3 regions of the Sedimenticola sp. genome follow, and region 1 is predicted to be linked to each of the others. Evidence: riboswitches for the same ligand, from Rfam matches in the RefSeq annotation. Region 1 holds a riboswitch; each other region holds the start of a gene.
The links. A riboswitch is a leader RNA that binds a small molecule or an ion and turns the genes downstream of it on or off. The one in region 1 is predicted to bind cobalamin.
Positions count from the first base shown of each region.

Region 2: linked by a shared signal. The riboswitch ahead of ACQY5R_RS06620 (TonB-dependent receptor domain-containing protein) and the one ahead of ACQY5R_RS07935 (hypothetical protein) in region 1 are both predicted to bind cobalamin.
Region 3: linked by a shared signal. The riboswitch ahead of bluB (5,6-dimethylbenzimidazole synthase) and the one ahead of ACQY5R_RS07935 (hypothetical protein) in region 1 are both predicted to bind cobalamin.

Region 1 covers NZ_JBNKFS010000009.1:10,775-17,482, reverse strand. The annotation lists gene ACQY5R_RS07950 (sigma-54 interaction domain-containing protein) at 1-990, opposite strand, end outside; gene ACQY5R_RS07945 (cobyrinate a,c-diamide synthase) at 1,485-2,768, opposite strand; gene cobO (cob(I)yrinic acid a,c-diamide adenosyltransferase) at 2,771-3,376, opposite strand; gene ACQY5R_RS07935 (hypothetical protein) at 3,381-3,968, opposite strand; cobalamin riboswitch at 4,087-4,314, opposite strand; gene ald (alanine dehydrogenase) at 4,522-5,640, opposite strand; gene lrp (leucine-responsive transcriptional regulator Lrp) at 5,797-6,288, shown strand; gene ACQY5R_RS07920 (ATP-binding cassette domain-containing protein) at 6,345-6,708, shown strand, end outside.
Region 2 covers NZ_JBNKFS010000007.1:52,486-59,193, reverse strand. The annotation lists gene ACQY5R_RS06635 (ABC transporter ATP-binding protein) at 1-506, opposite strand, end outside; gene ACQY5R_RS06630 (FecCD family ABC transporter permease) at 503-1,498, opposite strand; gene ACQY5R_RS06625 (ABC transporter substrate-binding protein) at 1,495-2,319, opposite strand; gene ACQY5R_RS06620 (TonB-dependent receptor domain-containing protein) at 2,399-4,231, opposite strand; cobalamin riboswitch at 4,424-4,618, opposite strand; gene ACQY5R_RS06615 (energy transducer TonB) at 4,716-5,543, opposite strand; gene pabB (aminodeoxychorismate synthase component I) at 5,557-6,708, opposite strand, start outside.
Region 3 covers NZ_JBNKFS010000004.1:96,525-103,232, forward strand. The annotation lists gene cbiB (adenosylcobinamide-phosphate synthase CbiB) at 1-477, opposite strand, end outside; gene ACQY5R_RS03815 (adenosylcobinamide-GDP ribazoletransferase) at 474-1,214, opposite strand; gene ACQY5R_RS03820 (histidine phosphatase family protein) at 1,237-1,842, opposite strand; gene cobT (nicotinate-nucleotide--dimethylbenzimidazole phosphoribosyltransferase) at 1,845-2,894, opposite strand; gene cobU (bifunctional adenosylcobinamide kinase/adenosylcobinamide-phosphate guanylyltransferase) at 2,891-3,418, opposite strand; cobalamin riboswitch at 3,507-3,715, shown strand; gene bluB (5,6-dimethylbenzimidazole synthase) at 3,762-4,496, shown strand; gene ACQY5R_RS03840 (sodium-translocating pyrophosphatase) at 4,810-6,708, shown strand, end outside.

The DNA.
Region 1 (6,708 bases):
CTCGAGCCGCTCGCGCAGCGGCGGCACTTCGAGCAGCAACACATTGAGCCGGTAATAGAGATCGCTGCGGAAACCGCCCTGTTTCACCTTCTCTTCCAACCCCTGGGAGGTGGCGGCAATGATGCGCACATCCACCTTCTCCACCCGGTTGGAGCCGACGGGTTCGAACTCCTGCTCCTCCAGCACCCGCAGTAGCTTGGCTTGCAACTGCAACGGCATGTCGCCGATCTCATCCAGGAACAGCGTACCGCCATTGGCGAGCGCAAACTTGCCGAGCGCCGCCCGTTTATCCGCCCCGGTGTAGGCGCCCGGGCTGACACCGAAGAATTCCGCCTCCAGCAAGCTCTCGGGAATGGCCGCCACGTTGACGGCCACGAACGGTTCATGCCGCCGCACCGAGGCGGAGTGAATCGACTGGGCCAACAGCTCCTTGCCGGTACCGGTCTCCCCCAGGATCAACACCGGACTGGTATGCCGGGCGATGGCCCGCGCCTTCTCTTTCAGGTCATTGATGTGGGCGCTACGACCGATAATATTGGCGATGCTGTAGCGGGTACGCCGCTCGGCCGCCAGCTTCGCTTCCGCATTGGAAAGCCGCTGCTGCAGTATCTCAAACTTGGAGATCAACGGCTTCAGGTAATCCAGATTGTCGTACAGCACAAAACCGACAGCGCCGATCACTTCGCCGCTATCGCTATGCAGCGGCAGGCGGCTGACCACGAAGTGACGATCATTGAAGTGCATGATATCCAGCAAGATCGGCCGCCCCGTCTCCACCACATGGGCAAGCATACTTTCGGGAATCACTTGCTCAATATTTTGTCCCAGCACATCGTCTTCGTTATCGAACCCCAGCAGGGTGAGATATTTCGAGTTAATCCAAACGATGCGTGCCTTCTCGTCCACCGAAATAGCACCCTCGCACATCTCCTCCAAGACATCGAAAAGCGAATCGACCAGTGTGGACTGAATGTCACGGTATGCACTCATAGGGCGGTTTTCCAAAAATTGCGGTGCCAGGTTTGCGTGGCCGCATTTGCTCTTGATTCCCGGCACAACGGGCGTTTTACCGGAAAGGAAACAACACTTCCCAGTCTCCGCCGGGATCATCTCTGCAGCCAATCTGTGGCACTGTTAACCTGCTTTCAGGGACTATTTATCCCACCGGCAGCGACGCTGACTGTACAGCCAAATGTAGTTCATCGTCCGATTAATTGCACCCACTACTACCCCCTCTCCTTCAGGGAGAGGGTTGGGGTGAGGGGATAGGATGAGGTCACTCGCTGTTTATTCATACCCCCTCATCCTGTCATTCAAGGCCCACTCACCCTTCGGGTGCCAGAGGCCTGCGCCGTATTGCAGATGCCGCTGTCTAGCGGGCTCATCGGCCTTTCCTGAGAAGGGCAAGAGGATAAAAAAAGATGCGACAAAAGCGCGCGGAAGAATAGCTCGAAACGGGTCACTTTGACCCATGCCGTACTGACTCAGGGCAGAAACAGCCGTGCCGCCGCAACGGGATTGGAGGGGAAATACCAGTGTAGATAGGAGGCCAGCAATCGCCCCTGGCGATAGATCGCCTCCCCCCTGCCCTGATGCCGGGCGGCTTCGGCGTATCCGGATGCTTCGGGCGGCTCCGTCATGCGGGAGTGGTGGAAGGTATGCCCCCGCAACTCGCCTTCCGGCAACGCTGCCCGCTGCAAACCCAGGTTGGCCAATCGCGACTGCATCACCGATCGACCCGGCAACAGGCCGACCAGATCGGCGCAGTGGCCCTGCAGATCGGTCAACGACTCCAACAGGTAGAGCATGCCGCCACACTCGGCCAGCAGCGGCCTGCCGGCGGCATGGTGCGCGCTTATCGCCTGCTTCATGGCGTGGTTGGCTGCCAACCGGTCGAGGTGCAGCTCTGGATAACCACCCGGCAGGTAGAGCGCATCGGCCGCAGGCAGCGTATGATCGGCCAGCGGCGAAAACGGAAGTAACCTGGCGCCCAGCGCTTGCAGCAGTTCAAGATTGGCCCGGTACAAAAAGGTGAATGCAGCATCGTCTGCCAACGCGATACGCACACCGGCCAGCAACGGCGGCAAGGCTTCGGTTTGCGTGGCGGTAAACCGGACCGGTTGCGGCAGGTCATGAGTAACCTGCTTCAGCGCTTGCGCGGAGCGCGCAATGCGCGCGTCCAGATCACCGATCTCATCCGCCTGCAGCAGGCCCAGATGGCGCTCCGGCAGCGCGATCTCCGCCTCCCGCGCCAGCCAACCGTAAGCGGTCACTCCGCCCGGCAGACTCTCTCTGAGCATCCGGTAATGGCCTTCGCCCGCCACCCGGTTGGCCAATACCCCGGCAAAAGCCAACCCCGGTCGGTAATGCTGCAAACCGTGCACGATCGCACCAAAGGTCTGCGCCATGGCGCTGCCGTCGATCACTGCCAACACCGGGATACCGAACAGTGCGGCCAGATCGGCGCTGCAGGGGTTGCCGTCGAACAGCCCCATCACCCCTTCGATCAGGATCAGATCGGCTGACCCCGCCGCCTCGTACAGTAGTTGTCGGCAATGGGCTTCGCCCCCCATCCAGAGATCGAGCTGATACACCGGATGACCCGAGGCCCGCTGCAGGATCATCGGGTCGAGAAAATCGGGGCCGGTTTTGAACACCCGCACACGCAGTCCCCGGTCGCGGTACAACCGCGCCAGCGCCGCCGTAACCGTGGTCTTGCCCTGCCCGGATGCGGGCGCCGTAATGAACAGTGCGGGACAGCGCCGCACGCTCACCAATCGACTCCCGGCTGCGCCCGGATGCCGGCCCGGAAAGCGTGTTTGATATCGGTCAGTCCGGTGACCGTATCGGCCGCTTCACACAACGCGTCGGGCGCCCCCCGGCCGGTGATCACCACATGCTGCATCGGTGGGCGCGCCACCAGATCATCCAGGACGGTTGACAGCTCCAACCAACCATACTTGAGCGGATAGGTGAGTTCATCCAGCACCACCAGCCCGATGGCCGGATCCCGTAACAGCGTCCGTACTGTCTCCCAGCCGCGTTGTGCGGTGGCGATATCCTGTTCGAGATTCTGCGTCTCCCAGGTAAACCCCTCACCCAGTACATGCCAGGTCACGCCGGGCTGACGGCTGAAGAAGCCCTCTTCCCCGGTATCACTACGCCCTTTGACAAACTGCGCCACACCGACCTGCATACCGTGTCCCAAGGCGCGCGCCAGCATGCCGAAGGCGGAACTGGATTTGCCTTTGCCGTTACCGGTGAGGACCAGCAACAGCCCCTTGTCCTGATCCGCTTGGGCGATGGCGCTATCCACCACCGTCTTTTTGCGTTGCATGCGTTGGCGGTGACGCGACGATTTATCCGACTCACTCATATGTTTATCCTGCGTCCAGATGATGGGATGACGGCGCTCCGCGCACCAAACCGAACAGCAGGTGCACGACAGCGGCGACGCCCAGATAGAAGGCCAGCGATTGCAGGTAAGCCGGGAAATAACGCAGCAGTCGCACGCCGAATTCCGTCAGGGTCGGTTCCGCAAAGCGTCCGGAAAAGAAGTAGAACCCGCCGCTGGAAAACAGCTCACAAACCGTCGCCCCAACCAGTGCCGCGCCGATCAGCGGCAACAGGGTACACCAGGCAAAGCGGTGGCGGCCGGCATACCAGCGCCCGGCTGTCCAGAGCGCGCCATAGGCAGGTAGCAGAAGCAGATAGGCCGGCGTCACACAGAAGGCGTTGACGCCCCCCCAGGTGATCGCGGCGTAATCCAGCAACCCGGCAAGTGCGAACAGCCCGGGCAGTACCCAGACAGGACGCAGGTAGACACCGGCAAGAAAGAAACAGGCCCAGGTGGCACCGGGCAGGTTTTGTAAGGTAGCGAAATGGTGACCGCGAGTGGCGATGATAAGCAGCACCAGGACCATACCGATAAGCAGTTGGTTGTTGTTGGAAAGGGTCAATCTGTTCATATTTTTTCCTCGGACGCACCGACCCGTGCGCCAAACAGTGGCAGAACGACACGACAGAGGAGAAGATAAACGAACAGAGCGGAAAACCCGCTGCAGTCGCCGCATCGCCCTCCGCAATGTCAACTTTCCTGCTCAGGCCGGTCTCCGGGCTGGCGAGTGGTAGGACTACCGGACGGACCGCCTTCCCACGTCGAGACGCAGTGGCCGTGTGATCCGTCGTAACTCGCTTACCGTTGCGGGGGCAGCGCCGGACTTGTTCATAATCTGACTGGGTCAGGAACGCACCGGCTTCCCGTTTCATCCCGTGGGCGGATACCCGCGGGACACCTGAAGCAGATCAAAGGAAGCTATAGCAAAGCCGTTGGGGTGTCAACAAACCGCCCTCAAGGCACGGTTTATTGCAACTATCCGGTTACCGCATGAGGGACAATCGATATAGGTAAGATAGCTCGCTCCATGCTACCGATTGCCGATTCATCCAGAACGACAAAATAGAACGGGGTCCTGCATCCTGCGCGACCCCGCCCCTCTGCCAATGAATCGGTGAACCGTGTCAGCGTGACAACGCCTCGGCGGCCGGCAAATAATCGTAACCCAGATCGTGGGCCACCGCTTCGTAGGTCACCCGACCCTTGTGCACATTCAATCCGGCCAGCAAGCAGGGATCATCCGCCAGCGCCTTGGGGAAACCCTTATCAGCCAGCGCCAGGGCAAACGGTAGCGTGGCGTTGTTCAGGGCAAAGGTGGAGGTCCGGGCAACGGCGCCTGGCATGTTGGCGACACAGTAATGGACAATGTTATCCACGATATAGGTGGGATCGGCATGGGTGGTGGCGTGGGACGTTTCAAAACAGCCGCCCTGGTCGATCGCCACATCCACCAACACCGAGCCCGGCTTCATCCGGCCGAGCATTTCACGGGTAACCAGTTTAGGAGCGGCAGCCCCAGGCACCAGTACCGCCCCCACCACCAGATCGGCATCCAGCACATACTGCTCCAGCGCCTCCTTGGTGGAGTAGATGGTGTTGAGTCGGCCGCCAAACTGCAGATCCAGCTCCGCCAGGCGTTCGATGGAGCGATCGAGTACCGTGACATGCGCTTCCAGACCCATCGCCATACGGATGGCGTTGGTACCGACCACACCGCCGCCGATCACCACCACATTGGCCGGCGCCACACCCGGCACGCCACCCAGCAACAGACCCGCCCCGCCGTGGGATTTTTCCAGACACATGGCACCCGCCTGGATCGACATGCGCCCGGCCACTTCCGACATCGGCACCAGCAGCGGCAAGCCGCCGCGCTTATCCGTGACGGTTTCATAAGCAATAGCGGTGACACCGGAGGCGACCAACAGCTCGGTCTGGGTAGGATCGGGAGCCAGATGCAGATAGGTAAACAGCAGCTGTCCCTCACGCAACATGCGGCATTCGTTCGGTTGCGGCTCTTTGACCTTCACCACCATCTCGGCCCGTTCGAAAATGGTCTCAGCCGCAGCAACGATCTCGGCCCCCACCGCCTGGTAGGCGGAATCGTCAAAACCGATACCGACACCCGCCTGGGTCTCCACCATGACTTGATGTCCATGATGAATCAGTTCACTGACGCTGGCAGGGGTGAGGCCGACCCGGTATTCGTTATTTTTGATCTCTTTGGGTACACCGATGAGCATAGGTTCTCTCCAGACTAGAGGTTGGACGGTTGGTAGTAATCGTTGTCGTCAACAAACAGTATTAAGAATTTAGACTATTTCTCTCGGCATTTTTTCGTTTTGTTTACTATTTTACGCTAAAATTTGCTGGCATATTCACTGATGGCAATAAATATTATGAGCATAGCCAAAAAATCACAGGCAAGATTGCTGGACCGCATAGACCGACGCATCTTGCGCACCTTGCAGGTCGACGGCCGTATTTCCTATGTCGAATTGGGCAAGGCGGTGGGGCTCTCCACCTCACCCTGCCTGGAGCGGGTCAAGCGGCTGGAGCAAGAGGGATACATCAAGGGCTACTGCGCCATACTGAATCCCCAGTTGTTGGCGGCCAGCCTGTTGATCTATGTCGAGGTCAGCCTGGAATACAACTCCTCCGACATCTTCGACCAGTTCCGCAGCGCCGTACTCAAACTCACCCAGGTACAGGAGTGCCACCTGGTGTCCGGCGATTTCGACTACCTGATCAAGGTCAGGATCTCCGACATGGCCTCTTACCGGGAATTGCTCGGCGAAATCATGCACGGCCTGCCCGGCGTCCGCGACACCAAAAGTTACGTAGTGATGGAAGAGTTGAAAGAGACACTGTCGATCGACATACCGGGTTGACTCCGGGCGGCATCCGGATAGGCTACCCCTCACCTCTCAATTCTATTGGACCGCCCATGAGCAGCATCCTGCAAGTCGACAATCTGGTTAAGCATTTCGCCCATGTCCAGGCGGTGAACGGCGTCAGCTTCCGTATTGAGCGCGGCACCTGCTTCGGCCTGTTGGGACCCAATGGAGCGGGAAAAACCACCACCGTGGAGATGCTGGAGGGAATCATCACCCCGACCCAGGGGGATATCCGCTACAAGGGCGAACCGGTGGGCCCGGCATTTCGACGGGAAGCGGGCATCATGTTCCAGGAGACCGCGCTGCAGGAGTTTATCCGAGTCGGCGAGATCCTGAAGCTGTTCGGCCGCTTCTATCCCCGCACCCGACCGCTTGACGAATTGATCGAACGCTGCGCCCTGGGAGAGTTCCTGG
Region 2 (6,708 bases), on a different contig from region 1:
GCCGCAACCGGCTCATCCGCCAACAGCACATCCGGTTCTGCAACCAGGGCCCTGGCCAGCAGCACGCGGGAGCGCTCACCACCGGAGAGGGTATTGAACTGCCGCGTCCGAAAAGCCGTGAGGTCGGTTTCAGCCATTGTCTGCTCGATCAGCACTTCATCCGTCGGCCCCGGCTGTTGCCAATCGGAGAGATGGGGCAAACGGCCCAGCGCCACCAGGCGTTCGACACTCATCGGCCAATGTGCCGTGCCGCTCTGCGCCAGATAAGAGAGGCGCTTGGCCCTTTCACGGGGAGCCTGCTTAAGATAATCCGTGCCTTCCCAAAAGAGGTTTCCGGACAGGGGTGGCAACAACCCCGCCAAGAGGCGTAGCAGCGTGGTCTTACCGGCACCGTTGGGGCCAATCAACCCCAGCATCTCACCCGCCTGCAGATTGAAGTCGACCCCCTTCAAGATGGTCACGCCACCCAGCGATACGGCCAGATTATTGCCGTGCAGTCTGTTCATATCTGGTAACGCCGACTCTTGATAATGAGGTAGAGGAAAAACGGCGCTCCCACCAGCGAGGTCAAGACACCCACCTTGATGTCCGTTCCGACCGGAAACAGCCGGGTGACGATATCCGCCGCCAGCAACAGCGCTGAGCCACCCAGGGCGCTGCTCAACAACAGACGTGACGGTTGGAATCCTACCAGCGGACGTAACAAGTGGGGCACGACCAGACCGACAAAACCGATCGATCCGGTGATAGAGACCGCCGACCCCACCGATAGGGCTACCGCCAGAAAAATGCGCCAACGCAACCGGGATAGCGAAATACCCATGGTGCTGGCAGTCTCCTCCCCCAGGGTCAACGCATCCAGGGATCGGCCGGTCCCCAGCAACAGCAGCCAACCCAGCAGCACGCCGGGTAGCAGGGTCCAAAAATCGGTCATGCTGTGATTGGCGATAGAGCCCATCATCCAGAGCACAATCTCCCTCACCGCATAGGGGCTGGGAGCCAGATTCAGTAACAGCGAAATCATCGCCAAAGAGAGGGCATTAACGGCGACACCCGCTAAAATCAGTGTCAGGGTGCCGGCCTCCCGACCCGCCATCAAGTAGACCAGGAATGTGGCAATCAGCGCCCCGGCCACCCCACCCATAGGGACGGCCAGCGGCAACACGGTACCCAAACCAAAATAGAGCATGCCCACGGCACCCAACGCCGCGCCACTGGCACTGCCAATCAAACCGGGACTGGCTAATGGATTGCGTAACAGCCCCTGCATGGCCGCTCCGGCCAGGCCCAGGGTAGCCCCGGCAAACAGCGCGATGAGGGCCCGCGGCAGGCGAATTTCACTAAAGATCAAACCAATCACCGTTGGCGTATCCAACAGACTCTCGCGCGCCGCCTGCAGAACCGGCAAGGGGTTGGAACCGACAAATAGCGAAACGCCGAAAAGCAGGCAGACTGAGAGCCCCAGAAGCGTGACCAGTGACACCTGATGCTGTCTCATTGCGGCAGGCTCCGATGCAGGATCTCGACCGCTTCGGCGATCATCGGCCCGCCGCAAATCCAGTACTTATAGGCTACCTCGATCGGCTTGCGGCCTTCGGTCAGCCGTCGCAGTACCGGGTGTTGCAACATCTGCTGCCCCCGCGACTGGGTACCGGGCGCATAAGAGGAGGTAAACAGCTGAACCGGCTTTGCCAGGATCAATCGCTCCAGATCGATCGCACCGTAACCGACCACCCCTTCACTCACCGCAACATTGTCCCACCCGGCCAATTCGAGGGCACTGTGCTGTAAGGTGTGGGCACCACTGGTATACCCGTTGGGCTGATAAAATACCCCTTTGGGCCTGTGAGTCGGACGCTGTTGCTTGACTTGTTCCAGTCGGCTGTCCATATCGGCAACCAATAGTTCGCCTTGCGCTTTTTTGTCGATCAATCGAGCCATCAGACGAATATTGTCACGGATATCCTGAATATCGGAAGCGAGCGGAAACCGCTCCACCCGGTAACCCAGTTTCTTCAGCAAACCGACCAATGAACGATTGGTATAGGCGCCGGCCACAATCAGGTCGGGTTTCAGGGCAAGAATCTCCTCCGCCTTGCCATGGTTGACCGGGTACGCTTTCGCCTGTCGTGCCATATAGGAACTGTTGGGCTCCAATGCAAGATGACTGACCGAGGCAATTTGCCCCGGTTCACCCAACATCAGCAGCAACTGATCGGTACAAAGATTGATAGAGACGATACGTTGCGGAGGCTCTGCCGCATCGGCGATCAGTACCGTGCCGATGCATAACAGAAAAGTGAGTAATCCCTTGTTCATTATTTAGTTACTCACTTTTCTATTCGCGTGATCTCCGCCCTGCCCACCCGAGACGATGAGTGAGCAGAACGATTATCCCCTATTTCGGTTGATACTGAACAGAGACAAACAGTTCACGCCCGCCAGTGTTATAGGTGCGAATCGTCTCATAGTCCCGGTCAAACAGGTTACGGACCTGTCCGCGCAGCGTCCAATCCCGGGTCAAGTGGTGAGCCACCCTGAGATCCACTACCCCAAAGCCGTCCGTCCTGAGGGTATTGGTGGTATTGCTGTAACTGTGGCTGCGTGCCTTCCAGGTGGCGCCCAATTCGGTGTTGCCGAAGGCCCGGTCGATATCCACCCGAACGGCCCGCTCATTGCGGTCGGTCAGCAGCTTATCCGTGGCACGATTACGCGGATCGAGCAGGGTCAGACTGCCGCTAACCTGCCAACCTGCCAGCTCGGTGCTGACACCGGCCTCCAAACCGTCAATCCTCGCCTGACTGACATTTTGCGGCTGATACACGAACGGGCTGATCTCAACCCACTCAATCAAGCCGTCGATATCGGTGCGGAAGAGATTGACGTTCCACTCACCCCACGCAGGTTTACCCCTGAGCGACAACTCGACGCTCTCCGACTCTTCCGGCGTCAAATTCGGATTGCCGCTCGAACCCCATGGATCCACATAGTAGAGGTCATTAAAGGTCGGCGCACGAAAGCCGGTACCATAGGAAGCCACCAACCGTATCGTCTCGGTTAAGGCCCTTCCCCAGGCGATATTGCCTGTGTTGGCACTGCCAAATGCTTCATTGTCATCGTGGCGTAATCCAATCACCAGATCGTTCTCGCCGAATGCCGTCTGATACTGGACAAACAGCGCCTTATTGTCGCGCTGATTGACACTGTAGGCACTGGTGCCTTCGACCTGATCCCGCAAAAAATCAACGCCAACGGTGAGGATACTCTCTTCGCTGAGCGCCACATCGTTTTGCCAGGCGATCTGGCTCCGTTTGGTATTGAAGAAGGAGCTGAAACCGCTGTTGACGAAGTTGGTTGTCTCATCCCGACTTTCGCCGAGTATGAATGACATATCCCAGGCTTCGGTGGGTGAGTACTCCAGCTTGCCATTCACCGCCCGTTGCAGGAAGTCGGTATCGTATAAATTGCTGGCGCCCCAGGCGCTGTCGTATTCATTCTCGCCCTTTGCCTGTAATGCGCTAAAGCTGAGCTTAAGACCGTTCTCAAAACGGTAGCCGAGGTGACCGGAGATGGAACGATTCTGATAACCGTCCTTATCCGGATTATTGTTTTTCAACGCCGTAAAACCATCCGTTTCAAGATCGGCCAAATCGATACCGTAATCCAGGTTACCCTGACTACCGTTGACCCCCAGTGCCACCCTTCGGGTATTGTGTGAGCCATATTCCGCCTCGGCATTGATCTGCCCACCGCTTGCCCCCTTTTTAGTAAATATCTGGATCACCCCTCCCATAGCATCAGCGCCATAGAGTTGGGAGCGCGGCCCCCGGACGATCTCGATACGCTCGACCTGTGCCAACGGTATATCTTGAATCGCTGTCAGGCCCAGGGTGGCGGAACCGACACGTACACCGTCAATCAATATCAACACCTGTTTCGAGTCGGTACCACGTAGGCGGATACCGGTTGCCTTGCCCAGTCCGCCATTGCTGCTGATGGTGAGTCCCTGTGAGCCATCGAGCAGTTGGGTGAGATCTTTGGCTTGGCTGTGCAGAATATCTTCATGGGTTATCACGGTGACAGCGGCCAACGTCTCATCGATGCTCTGAGCCATCCGATTGGCGGTTACGTTCACCCTGTCAAGTGATGTGGCGGCATGGGTCGCCCCCAGCGGCAGCGCCAGGGCGAGGCTGGATAGAATTATCGATGGATACGGTTTATTGCGGATCATTGTTGGGTCTCTCCGTTACTCCACAGAGGGAGTGCATTTGGAACAAATGCAGGGCGGAAAAGAGAGACTTGCGAATGCCGAGAAGATCTCACGAATCTCAACAGCGGGACTGCATACAAGTACAGGTATTTCCGACCTGCCTGAATGCGTCAGCTAACGGAAGACCGCTCTACTGAATACCCCGTTCGGTAGAAATGCGACGCATGAAAGGCAGGTTTCCTGACTTGCAGATCGACACCCGATGTCGCCTTCCCAATCGTTGGATCAGTGGCTTCGTGAAACCGGATTACTTGCTTACAGTTGCGAGGACAGTCGAGGAGTTGCCTGGATCAGGCTCACCTTGTTCCCTATTAACCCTTAACGGGCACCTTTCAGAGGCGGCTATTTTAAGCCAAGTTGAAAAATCCACAAGGGAATTTACTCCCCATAGAATATTCGGCCATGCAGGTATTCGCTGTTTTGGGCGCTGTTTTCCATCCAGCCGTCAATTCATGGCAAAACGGATAGGTAATTGAAACTCCCACTGATCGCGGCCCAGTTGGGGGGGAATCCGCTTAAAACGCCCCAGATCCAAAACCGCCCGGGAAGCGGCCCGGTCCAGAATCGACCAGTGGGAACTGCTGACGATCTCTACGTTGGCGATGGTACCGTCCTTAAGCACAGTGAACAGCACCCTGACCTCACCCTCATAACCCTTTTTGCGCGCCCGCAACGGGTAGCGTTTGTGCCTTTCTATGGCAGCCACCAAATCATCCATGTAAGACTGTTCAATCTGATTCAGCTCCCCTTCCCGCTGCTTTGACGCGATATCAGAGCGGTGTGAGTCTGTGGCCAGCGCAGGACCGGAGGAACCGGTCTGCGACAGCTCCGACACTGCCTCAAGGGGCGAATCGGCCTGTTTCGCCGATTCCGCTATGTCTTGCGTTGTCGGCGGCAGGGGCTGCTTCTGCTGCACGGAGGAAGCGGCCGCCGGCGGTTGCTTTTCTACACGACCGGATGCGCTGGGTGCTTGAGTGGCAGGTGACGTCCGGGGCAGCCTCGGCTGTCTGGGCGGCGGTACGGGTTCGATCGCTTTCGGCGTCAACGGCCCCGCCACCCGAACAGTCGGCTTTTGTGGTGATACGCTCACTTCAGTCGAGGGCGGCTCCGGCACATTCGGTAAGCTGTTTTTGCCACGCACAACGGCAACCTTCACGCCCTTGCCCGGAGCGGCCGCTTCCGACCGCTCTTGCAACGTAACGCTACCCAAATAGAAAAAAACTGTTCCGTGGGCCAGTAGTGACAGAAACACACTGACCATGCGCGCTGACATGAGTTTCTTCAATTCAACCGTTTATCAAGTCCTGGAAAGCCGCATCTTGGGCGCGTCCAGGGAGTGAATGGTCAGGTTGCAATAGCTGGAGCATCGCCTTTGCCTTGTGAAAGGTTTCCTGATACTCGGCTTCCATTTCCGAGTCTGCTACCAGACCACCACCTGCCCAAAAGCGCATCCTACCATCAATATGCACCAGCGTGCGTATAGCGATATTGGTGTCCATTTGGCCGTCGAATCCGATATAGCCGATCGAGCCGCAATAGACACCGCGCCGCTCCGGCTCCAACTGTTCAATGATCTCCATCGCCCGCAATTTCGGCGTTCCGGTGATGGAGCCACCAGGGAAACAGCCCCGCAGCAGATCCAGCGTATCCCGATTCGATGCCAGCCGACTGTTAATAACGGAGACCAGATGATGCACCGTAGCATAGCTCTCCAAACCGAAAAGTTGGCTAACCTCGACACTGCCCAGGGCACTGGATTTACTCAGATCATTTCGCAACAGATCCACAATCATCAGGTTTTCCGCCCGATCCTTGCTACTCTCCTGTAGCCGCTTCCGCAGCAACAGATCCTCCCCGGGGTCCGCACCGCGCGGCACTGTCCCCTTGATCGGCCGGGTCTCCACCAAACCGTTCCTGACCTTGAGGAACCGCTCCGGTGATGAGCAGAGCACCTGCACCGCCGGCGTGTTGAGATAGGCCGAAAACGGTGCCGGATTGAGCCTCCGCAACTGCTGGTACGCCTGCCAGGGATCGCCCTCGGTCGTGACGGAAAAACCTTGCGCCAAATTCACCTGATAGCAGTCCCCTTCCAATATATAGCGCTGTACCTGCCGAAAGGCGTCCGCATACTGCTGCCGGGTCATATTGGATGAGAGGGTCCCTGTCACCTTGAAGGGAGCCGTTTTCGTGTGGGTACCGGGACGGCTGAAACGCTCCTCCAATTGCGTCCACTGTAGCCTTGTACGCGGGTCAAACCCGCTACCGGCCAACCAACTGCGCTGCTCCAGGTGATCCACCACCACCGCCCAGTCATAGATTCCGATGGCCATCTCCGGCAATGACTCCCTATCCCGCGCCTTTACCGGTAATCGTTCAAGCAAGCGTCCCAAGTCATAGGAGAAGTAACCCAACGCGCCACCATAAAAGGGCAATGGACC
Region 3 (6,708 bases), on a different contig from region 1:
GGGAGCGCCGGCAACAATAAACCAGAACAGGGGCGCGAAAATGGCATCGGCCCCGTTTTCCAGCACAGATTCTATGGTAGCCCTAACAATATCGGTACGCTGCATAGCGGTCGTATCCCGACTGACTATCATACCAACCCGCTGTCGGGCCAGTTCCAGATCTGCCATTTCAAGCGCGTCAATAACCGCCCTTGCATGCTCAACCAGACTCCGGGCACCCACGGCAAAGTAGAGCAGTGCCATATCAAACAGAGGACCCAACCAGATGCTGAGGGCGAGGCTACTTAATACTAGGGGGGGGACCAAGATAGTGACGCCCAGCACGCCAACCATATGTTTCTTGCTGCCCGGCTGCCTGTTAAATCGACGCTCGACATATTGCGCCATACGACCAAAACCAACCAAGGGATGCCACTTTTTCACTTCGCCCAACAGTTGATCCAGCAGCAGCGCTATTACAATCACCACCGAGGTCATATCAGAAGTGCCGCCACAACCAACACCGTTGCCTCAATCACTTCACACAGCGCCCCGGCCATGTCCCCGGTAAACCCTCCGGTACGGGAGATCACACTATGGCGAAAGAGATAGAACAATCCAAAGACACTAACCAGTAACCATAACGCCCCCCATCCTGCTATCAGCAGGCAGAACAGGAAGGAGGCCAAAAACACCCAGCCAGTCTCGGTAACGGGGACATTCGCTGCAAGAGTGGAACCCAACCCCGAAGGCCGGACATAGGGAAGAAAGCGGAAGACAGCGACCAATCCGAGCCGACCCAACATCGGCGCCAGTAAGACACTTTCCCAATGTTCGTGGCTAAGCAAGGAGTCGAGCGCGGCAAACTTTACCAGCAACAGCAAGACCACGGCCGCCACCGCGACAGGACCGCAGCGGGGATCCTTCATAATCTCCAGTGTTCGCTCCCGGCTCCCAAGCCCACCTATCCAGGCATCCGCCATATCGGCTAAACCATCGATATGCAAGGCGCCCGTCAACATCACCCAGATTACCAGCAGCAATACGGCCCGTAGAGGAGGTTCCGTTCCACCTAAAAAACTGTCTACCGTTACCAGCAGCAACCCTAGCAGCAGGCCCACAAATGGATAATAGAGTAGACTTTGCCCCTGTTCCCGCTCACTCAACATCTGATCATCGGTTGGAACCGGCAGGCGGGTCAGGAACTGTAACGCAAAGTAAAAAGATCTAATCATTGTTTACTTGTTTTAATGAAGTTTAACGGAGCGAGCCACAGTGGAATACCAATCTTGGGCAACCCTGCTCAATACGAATCCGACTGATTCCCGCATAGGGCAGCTCCAACCTAAACAGGTGACGAAGGGGGATTCCCAACACCTGACCGATCAAGATGCGATTCACGCCGCCATGGGCCACGATCAACAGATGCCGACCGGCTGAGGTGGCCTGGATATCTTGCCAGGCGGACACCACACGGGATTGAAATTGCATCATCGGCTCCCCTCCCGGCGGAGGACAATCGATAGGGTTGTTCCAGAACTTCGTGAGCGATTGGGGAGACACCTTAAACAGCACCTCAGGTGAGCAGCCTTCCCAATCGCCAAAGCCGATCTCCCGAAGTCGCTCATCACGTTCCATGGGGATATCCAGTTTTTCACTTAACTCCTCGGCGAACTCCGCACAACGTAATAGCGGAGAAGAGCGAATACAATCCCAAGTAGCGTGGTCGGTGGTCGCCTGACGCATCTGCTGCCAACCCCGATCACTCAAGCGGTCATCACGCCAACCGCGAAACAAAACTCCGCCCTCAGGCTCTCCGTGACGTATTAGATCAATCGTGGTCACGGCGTCCGTATTCGACACATTCACCCCTCTGCCACACCTGAATCGGCGAAGGTTGCCATGCCGTTATGCAGATCACAGGCCACTCGCAGCAAAGGTAAAGCAGTTGCAGCGCCACTGCCTTCTCCCAGGCGCATCCCAAGATTCAGTAAGGGCTTGGCATCCAGCGACTGCAACATAGCCTGATGGCCCGGCTCGGCAGATTGATGAGAGAATAGTAACCACTGCCGCACATCGGGCTGACAGCGCACCGCCACCAATGCCGCCGCCGTAGTGATATAGCCATCAATCAGGACGGGGATGCCCAGTTGCGCACAGCTAATATAGGCTCCGGCAAGCGCCGCAATTTCAAAGCCGCCTAAGCAGCGCAACGCTTCCAACGGCTGGTGGGTCAAATCGTCATAACGGGATATAGCCTCTCTCAGCAACGCAGCCTTGTGCGCAACGCCTTGACGATCGAGTCCCGTTCCCGGTCCGGCCAACTTTTCGGGGTCACACGGAAGCAGTACACAGCCCAGAGCCGCCGCAGGTGTGGTGTTTCCGATACCCATGTCACCGCCGATAAACAGTTCAGCCCCTTGCTCTTTGGCCCTGAGGGCGGCCGCCCGCCCGGCATTGAGGGCGATGGCTAGTTGCTCCGGGGACATGGCGTCTTCATATTGCAGATTCGCCGTACCGGCACCCGCGCGATGACTGATCACACCGGGTAGATCAGCCGGTTCAACCACCGTGCCCACATCCACCACTTCAAGTACCGCGCCCAGGGAGTTTGACAGTACGCTGATCGCCGCCCCACCCGCCGAGAAATTGGCCACCATCTGTACCGTCACCTCTTGAGGAAAGGCGGAGACACCGGATGCGGCTACGCCGTGATCAGCGGCAAAGACCGTAATTTGAACCTTATCCACCCGCGGTGCTTCACTGCCCTGCAAAGCAGCCAATTGAATCGCCAAGGTTTCCAGCATGCCCAAGGAGCCGGCCGGCTTGGTCAATTGACCCTGCCTCTGCGTCGCCTGTGATGCGACGGTTTGATCCGGTAATAGCACCGAGTGAGTAAGCCAGTCTGTGTTCAAATCTGTTCCCCTTTTAATGTCAGTGGCAAACCCGCCACGGTTAATATTACCCGGTCACATAGCTGGGCCAGCTGTTGATGTAGCCAGCCGGACTCATCCTGAAAACGTCGGGATATTTCACCCATGGGTACAATACCCATACCGACTTCATTGCCGACCAGAATTAGATTGCCCGGCAGTTCAGGCAGGAGGCGGATCAATGCCGCCGTCTGTGCCCGGAAATGTCGTCCCTCTTCCATCAGTAAGATATTGGAGAGCCAGAGTGTCAGGCAATCTACAATCAGAAACCGTCCCGCCCCGCAGTGCTGACTGAGCGCCCCTGAAAGATTCACCGGTTCTTCAATGGTCAGCCAGGTTTCGGGTCTTCTGTCACGGTGTACTCGGATACGCTGATCCATCTCTATGTCGCTCTCCGCCAAAGCCGCGGTGGCGATATAGATCACTTCCTCACCCGACTCTTTTGCCAGCCGTTCCGCCAGAGAACTTTTACCGGACCGGGCTCCCCCGAGAATCAACTGTTTCACGTCGTGAACACCTATCGAATCAAAAGGCGCTCATTATGGAGGCCAAATAATCAGAGGTAAACTTTCTCGCTAAAACCTGTAAACTTAGCCGTTCAACATCTCTTCAGGTGCCCCGCCTTCGCGGCAGGGAGAATCGGGAAAGCGGTGTAATTCCGCTACGTGCCCAACGCTGTGATGGGGATTTCATGAGTGGATGACGTCCATAGAGGCCGTTGTCAGCCACTGGACTCAGGTCCGGGAAGGTGCCCATGAAAGATGATCCAGAGTCAGAAGACCGGCCTGAAGAAACTCAGCGATGGATACCTGGTCACGTATCCTCGATTTTCCAAGCAAGGGGAATATTATGGAAAATCAATCTGTTACACATCAACCAGAACTCGCGTTCGATGATAGCGAACGTAACGCACTGTATAAAGCGATCTACTCTCGCCGGGATGTCCGGGGACAATTCAAGCCTGATCCCATCCCGGATGACGTGCTGGCGCGCCTGTTACAGGCAGCCCATCATGCGCCGTCCGTCGGTTTCATGCAGCCGTGGAATTTCCTCCTGATACGCTCCCCGGAAATTAAACAGCAAGTTCACCAGTTGTTCCTGTCTGCGAACCGGGAAGCCGAGACGATGTTCGAGACGCCAGAGAAGCGACAGCTCTACAGTACCCTCAAACTGGAAGGCATTCTGGAGTCCCCGATTAATTTGGTTATTACTTGCGACCGGGAACGTGCGGGGCCCGTCGTCATCGGGCGGACCCACGATATGGCGATGGACATCTATAGCAGTGTCTGTGCCGTACAAAATCTCTGGCTTGCCGCACGCAGTGAGGGCGTGGGCGTGGGTTGGGTCAGCATCTTTGATCGGATGAAACTGAAAAAATTGCTCAATCTTCCGGCGCAGGTTACCCCGGTCGCCTACCTCTGCATCGGCTACGTAGCGCATTTTTTCGCCGAACCTGAATTGAAGAGTGCCGGCTGGCGCGATCGACTGCCCCTTAAAGACCTGGTCTACTTTGACCATTGGGAGAACAGCCACCCTGAAGAAGGGTGCACACTGTTATCTGTGCTGGAATCGACACCCTATTAATCTTAATCTCGGGGAGGGGCCTCTCCCTCTCCGTCAGTCAACTCCATCCCATCTCACTCATTATCAACCCTTGATATAGAGCAGGTTTTTACCCCCTATAGGGACTGTTAATGGACCCGGATTCGGATATACTCTTGATTGCTTTTATTAATCCGGCTATTTGAGTAATTTATCTTGCAACACCAAATGCAGTGCGATTCTGTTGTTCCATTTGCCTTACTGTCAGGACCGTCAAACTAGGGATTAATGCCACTCATTGTCATTAACCCGGACGGTTGTTTTTTTATGTTGAATAAAAAAAACGAGGGGAGAGATGAGTTTAAGTCACTTACTACCGCCACTATTGGGGATACTGGGCCTGTTTGCGGCCTTTAAAATTTATAAGCTGGTCATGCTTTACGAGACCGGTAATGAAAAAGTCACCAAAATTGCCGAAGCGATACATGAAGGCGCCATGGTCTTCATGAGACGTGAATACAAGATGCTGGGGACATTCTCAGCCGTCCTGGTCATCCTTCTGCTGTTTATGTTGGGCGTAAAAACCGCCTTTGCATTTGTCGTGGGTGCCAGTGCTTCTGCGCTTGCCGGCTATATTGGTATGTTTTCCGCCACTCAGGCCAATGTGAGAACCACTACGGCGGCACATGAAAAAGGTGCTTCTGAAGCCCTGTCCATCGCCTTCTTCGGTGGGTCTATTATGGGACTGTCGGTCGCCTCATTGGGTCTGATCGGCCTCGGCACCCTGTATCTCTTCTTTGGTGGCGATCCTGAGACGGCTCACGCCATACACGGTTTCGGCATGGGCGCCTCTACCGTTGCCCTCTTCTCGCGTGTCGGTGGTGGCATCTTCACCAAATCGGCCGATGTGGGCGCTGACTTGGTCGGCAAGATCGAAGCCGGGATTCCGGAGGATGACCCTCGTAACCCGGGAGTTATCGCCGATAACGTCGGGGACAACGTAGGGGACGTCGCAGGCATGGGGTCGGATATCTTCGAGTCTTACTGCGGAGCCATGATCGCGACGATCGCCATCGCCTCGACCATGACAGCGGATGTTCTCGACCCCATAGGCAAGCAGGCTGATTTGATGTTCCTGCCCCTCGCCTTGGCTTCCTTGGGATTAATCTGCTCCATTATGGGTATTTTGCTGGTGCGCAGGTACTCAGCCAAAAGTCCGGAAGTGGCGCTACGAACCGGCACCATAGGTGCAACAATTCTGTTCATTATCACTTCTCTGATTTTGATCAAGATAATCGGCGTCACAGCTGCTGTATGGGGAGCCGTGCTCTCGGGCGCTGTCGGTGGAATCATTATCGGACTGGTGACGGAGTATTATACCGCTGGCAAACCTATCATACAGATAGCCAAATCGGGTGAAACCGGACCAGCAACGGTTATGATTGCGGGTCTGGCAATCGGCATGCAGTCAGTCGTCATTCCGATTCTGACTATTTGTGCCATCATCTTCGCTTCCAGCTCGCTGGTAGGCCTGTATGGCGTAGGCATCGCCGCCGTTGGCATGCTGGCAACAGTTGGCATTACCATGGCAATCGATGCCTACGGACCGGTTGCGGATAATGCCGGAGGTATTGCCGAGATGGGGGGACTGGGTGAGGAGACACGTGCCATCACCGACTCCCTTGACGAACTGGGCAATACCACAGCTGCAATCGGCAAAGGATTTGCCATCGGTGCCGCAGCACTGGCCGCGTTGGCTATTATTACCGCATATGTGGAAACGGTCTCGGCAAACATCCCCGATTTTGCGCTCAGCCTGAATAATCCCCATGTGCTAATAGGCCTGTTCATAGGTGGCATTCTCCCCTTCCTGATCGCAGCAATCACCATGACTGCAGTAGGTGATGCCGCTTTTGACATGATCAAGGAGATTCGTCGTCAATTCCGTGAAATCCCCGGTCTGATGGAAGGTACGGCCGATCCCGATAGTGCCCGTTGCGTGGATATTGCCACAACCGCCGCCCTCAAAAAGATGATCCTACCCGGCGTGATCGCTGTTGCCGCACCGATGGTTATCGGATTTGTATTGGGGGCTGAGTCACTAGGCGGTATGCTCGGTGGGGCGTTGCTGGCTTGTGTTCTCTTGGCGCTAATGATGGCCAATGCCGGGGGGGCCTGGGACAATGCCAAGAAACATATTGAAAAAGGTAATTTCGGCGGCAAAGGCTCTGATGTACATAAAGCAGCGGTCGTC